2 regions of the Paracerasibacillus soli genome follow, and region 2 is predicted to be linked to the other one. Evidence: predicted binding sites of a transcription regulator. Region 2 holds the regulator's gene; the other holds the start of a gene.

Region 1 (3,441 bases), on a different contig from region 2:
GGGTATGCATAAGAGAAAATCTCTAATTTTTTAAAGAAATAATTAATTGCACCATTGGTTCAATATCTTCTCTGTCTTGGTAACAAATTCATCTAGCAATTGATTCTAATACGAAGGCAATTGCGAAAATGGTTTTAAGAGGTGGGGTTCTTTTTCCTCTTTCCATAAGGCCTATATAAGTTCTATCTAAATCGCTAAAACTCGCTAGTTATTCTTAAGACAAGAAATATTCAGTCCTAACTTGTTTTAAAACTAAGCCAAAGGCCTCTCTCACTTCCATAGATATTTCCTCACAACTCTCTTAGTACATAATCGAAGAAAATAGAAGAAAAGTCTAAGAACTATAATCCACAACACCTTTTGATTGTGCTAAACTACTGAATATATGTACTAAATCATGGAGGAAGAACAGCTATGGATTTATTTATTGACAACTTGGATTTACCTCTCCAATTAAAGGAATACTTTTCGAAAAGCAAGGTTCATAAAAAAGAATTAAGTGAAAAGGTTCTTAATGATATTGAAGAATTTTTTATTTTATATAGATCGCTTTACACGTTTGATGAAACAGAATTTAGTGCTAACGTAATTATAACTTTAAAAAAGTGTAAGGATTTTTCCTCATTCTATTATTATTTAAAAAAGGTCTTAGAGAATAACCTAGAGGTTTTTCCTAAAACAAACGGAGTTGAAGATAACGAAAATAGAAAATATATTAAAATAGAATGGGATCTATTAGAAAGTGTTTTTAAGCAGTCCACAAAGGATTATATTGAAACAGTAGATGTTATTTACGGAAAATCAAATCTGCAAAATATAGATATAATCAAGGTATATAAAAATTTAGGGAAAATGGAGTTGATAAACGAGCTGATTGAAAATGAGTATTATGAGAGTTTATTAGTTGCCGGTACAGAGATAATTGAAACAAATCTAAAGGTTTTAGAAGAAAAAAGCCAAAAGAGTATGCATTCGTTGGCGAATCTAGCTTCTACACAAACTTAACTTAGTTACAATATTGTATTAAGCAAGGATAGGGCATTGTTATAAAAGTGAAAACATCTTTTAAGAGGGGAAGATTAATCCAATTTCTTACTCGAGCAGTAATTCTCGCTATTAAGAATCCCCTCTTTTTCATCATGAAAATTCTTGCTCCTTAAGTATAGATCAACAAGCAATTACCCATCTCCCTTATAATAGTAATCCTCGTAAAAAGTTTCAATTTTATAATATAATCCTTAAACATTTGGTTCTTTATTCAATCTGTGAGATAATATATTCACAGAACAAACGTACGATGTAATTTGAGGTATTACTCTAAAATCCTCCACCCTCTTCAAACATAAAGTCTAGACACTATTTAAAAGTCATTTATATAACTTGCACAAATTTCACTCAATTTTATTTGGGTGTATTTATTTTCTATGTAGTAAAATCCAATTTCCTCTCTAAAAAGAGGGGTAATGGAGGGATAAAATGGTTAGTATAATTATTGCAGAAAAACCATCCGTCGCAAAAAACATTGCGGATGCCTTAAATATTAAAAATAGAAAAAATGGATACTTTGAAGGAAAAGACTATATTGTTACATGGGCTTTTGGGCATTTATTACAACTTTATGACGTTAGGGATTATGACGAAGGATTGGCAAAGTGGAAAATGGAAAACTTCCCTTTTATTCCTTCTAAATTTCGCTATAAGGTGAAAAGCGATCCTCGTAATAAAGGAAAAGAAGATCTTGGTGCTAAAAAGCAATTGAAAATCATATACCAATTAATCAAACGCAATGATGTAGACTCAGTGATATCGGCTTGTGACTATGATCGGGAAGGACAAGTTATTGGGGATACGATTATTTATAATCTACATACAAAAAAACAGGTATATCGCTTATTACTGAACGAATGGACTCCAGACGAGGTGTTAAAAGGACTCCAAAAACTAGTGCCAAATACAGAAATGAGACCTCTTTTTGATGCTGGTATTAGCCGTCAGTGGGCTGATTGGGTCATTGGTATTAATTTAACCTCCGTGGCGACGTTGAAATATCAAAAGGGTTCTGGAAAGGCACTGAACATAGGAAGAGTGCTACTTCCAACGTTGAAAATTATTTATGATCGAGATAAGGAAATTGAAAACTTTGTGCCAGAAGATTTTTTTAAATTAACAGCTATATTTAAAACAAAAGATGAAAAAGAGTACGAAGGGACATACGCGGAAGATAGGAAGGAGAAATTTAAGGATAAGGAAGCTTTGGAATTAATTCAACAAGCTCTAAGTAATCAATCAGCCACAATCTTAGACAAGAAAGTTGAACTAAAAATGGAATACCCCCCACATTTATTCAACCTTTCAAACTTACAAGGTTTTATAACAAGTAAATATAAAGGTTGGACTTCTGATAAAGTCCTGAAAGTGGCTCAATCTCTTTATGAAAAGAAATATATTACGTATCCACGCACCGCTAGTGTAGTGTTGGAAGAAAGTTTAGTAGATAAGGCAGCAAAGGTACTTAATAATCTAAAAGAAGGACTACCCTATGAACATGAAATTAAATTTGCAAAAAAGAAGCGTATTTTTGATAATTCTAAAGTAGAAAGTCACAGTGCGATTACTCCGACTTATTTACTTCCGAAATCATTATCGGGAGATGAAGAAATTGTCTATACTTCTATTAAAAATCGTTTTATTATGCAGTTTATGCCTATAGCTAAACATGAGGAAACTAAAATTATCACCAAATCTAATAATGATGAAATAAAAGGTGTTTTTTTATCAAAAGGGAAAGTACAACTAGTTGAGGGATGGAAAAAGGTTGAAAAAGTCGAATCGAAAGATACTATTTTACCTTTAGTCAATATAAATGACACCGTGAGTATTGAAAATCACAAACTAACTTCTCATGTAACAAAGCCACCAAAGCATCATACAGAAAAAACACTATTAAGAGTAATGGAAACATGCGGTAAGGTTAAGGACAAAGAGATTGAAAGTAGTGAAGAAATGATGGCTGCTATTTTAAGTGGCTATAGTATAGGTACACCAGCTACAAGGGCAGAAACAATAAAAAAGCTAAAGGATGTCGGCTATATTGCCACTCAAAATAAAAATTTAATCTGTACAGAACTCGGAAGAAAGTTAGTTGAGACATTTCCAGTGAAAGAATTATTTGATTTAGAATTCACTGGAAGGTTAGAAAAAACATTGTCTGATATTGAAAAGCAAAAATTTAATAAAGAAAGTTTTTTAAACTTAATTTTCGATTTTACTAAAGATGCTGTTAAAACAATTAAAAATGAAAAAGACATCACTATTAATGAGGTATCAAATAAAAGGAAAACAAATGAGGTTCTTGGAAAATGTCCTCTTTGTGGCCATGGAATAATTGAGGGCCAAAAAGGCTTCGGATGTAGTAACTGGAAAAACGGCTGTAAATTTGTT
Region 2 (3,441 bases):
ATAATAAGATGATGTTCGATGGATCTTCAATTGAAGGATTTGTTCGAATTGAGGAATCAGATATGTATCTATATCCTGATATTGATTCATTCGTCGTATTTCCATGGACATCTGAAAAAGGTAAAGTTGCTCGGTTCATTTGTGACATTTATAATCCTGATGGTACACCTTTTGCTGGGTGTCCACGGTATAATTTAAAGAGAAACATAAAGGAAATGGAGAAATTAGGCTTTACGGCATTCAATATTGGTACGGAACCTGAGTTTTTCTTATTTAAGTTAGATGAACGCGGTGAACCATCATTAGAATTAAATGATCATGGTGGTTATTTCGATTTAGCTCCTACTGATTTAGGGGAAAATTGCAGAAGAGATATTGTATTAGAGTTAGAGGAAATGGGATTTGAAATTGAAGCATCACATCATGAGGGTGCACCCGGGCAGCATGAAATTGATTTTAAATATTCGGATGCTATTCGTCATTGTGATGATATTCAAACCTTTAAATTAGTCGTGAAAACAGTAGCCCGAAAACATCGTTTACATGCTACTTTTATGCCGAAACCGTTATTCGGTGTTTATGGTTCCGGTATGCACGTAAATATGTCTCTATTTAAAGAGGGAGTCAATGCTTTTTTCGATGAAGCGAAAGAGATGCAACTAAGTGATACGGCATACCACTTTATTGCAGGACTAATTAAACATGCACAAAACTATACAGCAATTACTAATCCTACTGTAAACTCTTATAAACGGTTAGTTCCTGGCTATGAAGCACCATGTCATGTTGCGTGGTCGGCACAAAATAGAAGCCCATTAGTCCGTGTTCCTTTTTCCCGTGGTTTAAGTACCCGTGTAGAACTTCGTAGTGTGGATCCAACGGCAAACCCATATCTGGCAATTGCAGTTTTATTACGTGCAGGCTTAGACGGTTTGCAACATAAGTTAACTCCGCCTGATGCTGTAAATCGTAATATATATGAGATGACTGCGGAGGAAAGACAAGCGAATGGCATTCATACATTACCCGAAACACTAGCCGATGCACTACAACAATTAGCTGGTGATAAAGTAATGATGGAAGCGATGGGATCACATTTATACGAACATTTTTTAGAAGCGAAGAAAATTGAATGGGATATGTTTAGAAAAACCGTACATCCGTGGGAACGAGAACAGTATTTAACGCAGTACTAGAAAGTAATAAGTAAAGTTTTAAACCCCTATTGAACGCTATAATGTTCAATAGGGGTTTTTTTATTGCATGATTATGAGAGATTCATAGTTTAACAGTTGTTATGTATATAATCTTAATGAATATGACGATAAAGACCAATTACCTTCCCTAGTATCGTAACATTTTGATAAATAAGTGGTTCCATCATTGCATTTTCTGGTTGGAGGCGGATATGATCAGTTTCTTTAAAGAAACGTTTTACTGTAGCTTCATTATCTTCTGTCATGGCAACTACAATCTCCCCATTTTGAGCTGTATTTTGCTGCTTTACAATGACTCTATCGCCATTTAAAATACCGGCTTCAATCATACTATCTCCATCAATAATCAAGCCAAAAAGTTGATCATCAGGACTTGTAGAAGATTTAGGTACTGGAATAAATTCTTCAATATTTTCAATCGCAGTGATTGGGAGACCAGCGGTAACTTTACCAATCAGTGGTGCATATGTAGCTTCATCACGGGGTATATTATTTTCCTCGGATTGAATAAGAATTTCTATGGCTCTAGGTTTTGTCGGGTCCCTACGAATATAACCTTTTTTTTCTAATCTTGATAAATGTCCGTGAACAGTAGAACTAGAAGCAAGACCCACAGCCTCAGCAATTTCTCTTACAGATGGAGGATATCCTTTTTTATCTACTTCGTCTTTTATAAAGTCAAGAATCGCTTTTTGTCTAGTAGATATCTTTGTCATGAAAGACACACCCTTTACATATTAATAGCTAATGTAAGTATAACATAAGGTTTTTGGACAAGCAAACATTCGTTCTAAAGTACCATTGACAAGACCGTATGTTCTGGTATACTAAAAATAAGAACAAAGGTTCCGTTTTTTGAAAAGGAGTGAAGATTGATGTTTGGTAAACTGACAAAAGTTGATTTATTTTATATCATTACCTTTATACTTGCATTATTATTTTTATATGTTTCCTTAATTAATTCATAATCAAATAGGAGTTTAAAAATGAAAGCTATTTTATATTGTAGGGTTAGTACAAATAAAGAAACACAAGAAACATCTCTAAAGAGACAAAAAGAGGAATTGTGCAAGCTTGCTGAAGCTTATAATATGACCGTTGTGGAAATAATTGAAGAAAAGGCAAGTGGTTACGAGATTGAGAGAGAAGGTATTTTTAAATTACTTGAACTTTTTGCAGCAGAGAAAGCAACTGTTCTACTCATCCAAGATGAAACGAGATTAGGAAGAGGGAATACTAAAATTGCTTTATTCCATCAACTTCATAAGTTAAAGGTTAAAATCTTTACAGTACGAAACTATGGAGAACTTGAAATATCAGAGTCGGATTCTATGGTTTTGCAAATTGTAAGTATTGTCGAAGAGTTTCAAAGAAAAATACATAACGCAAAAATAAAGCGTGGCATGAAACGAGCGGTAGAACAGGGATATAATCCTAGAAAAAACTTGAAAAATATTGATCAAGCACCAGGGAGAAAAAGAGTTGCCTTCCCTATTGAAGAGGTCGAACGCTTAAGAAATCAACATCTAACATTCGATGAAATAACAAAAACATTAAATGGATTGGGATATGATGTTTCGAAAGCAACGGTTCATCGTCGATATCAAGAGCATGTAAAACAGACATGATATATATATAAGATTGTGATAAAATATCAAAGACTAGAGATAGTCTTTTTTTTATGGATAGACTATTTACTTAGGAGGCAGACAGATGCTATCAAAGAAGAAACTGCAGAGAATTAATGAACTCGCAAATAAACAAAAAAGGCAAGTTTTAACACAAGAAGAAAAAGAGGAACAACAAAAATTACGACAAGAATATTTAGCGAACGTACGAAGGTCTTTTACAAACGAATTAAAATCTATGACGGTCATTGACCCAAAAGGCCAAGATGTGACACCAAAGAAAGTAAAAGAATTGCAAAAGCGTATGAAAGATCAATCATAAACTATTTGTTTGGCAAGGTATTGTCAAAAAAACGACAAATATCGCAAGCTTTATCTATATAGCTTGTTAAGTCACATATTTCATTATAAGATGTAGAAGGAAGTTATTTAGTTGAAGAAGAAAGGGGATTACTATGTCGAAACCAATTGAACAACTATCTGTAAATACAATCCGGACATTGTCTATTGATGCAATTGAAAAGGCAAATTCTGGTCATCCAGGTTTACCAATGGGAGCAGCTCCAATGGCCTACGTATTATGGACAGATTTTATG

What was found. The regulator LexA, encoded in region 2, represses DNA repair genes until DNA is damaged. The targets are predictions, from matches to a motif close to CGAACATATGTTCG.
Region 1: the regulator LexA is predicted to act here: its motif matches at 1,284-1,297, upstream of ACFFIS_RS06240 (type IA DNA topoisomerase).

Annotation. Positions count from the first base shown of each region.
Region 1 covers NZ_JBHLWL010000021.1:7,797-11,237, forward strand. Annotated here, with positions in the region: gene ACFFIS_RS06235 (hypothetical protein) at 415-1,005, shown strand; gene ACFFIS_RS06240 (type IA DNA topoisomerase) at 1,477-3,441, shown strand, end outside.
Region 2 covers NZ_JBHLWL010000008.1:25,678-29,118, forward strand. Annotated here, with positions in the region: gene glnA (type I glutamate--ammonia ligase) at 1-1,196, shown strand, start outside; gene lexA (transcriptional repressor LexA) at 1,310-1,933, opposite strand; gene ACFFIS_RS02140 (YneB family resolvase-like protein) at 2,204-2,845, shown strand; gene ACFFIS_RS02145 (DUF896 domain-containing protein) at 2,931-3,167, shown strand; gene tkt (transketolase) at 3,301-3,441, shown strand, end outside.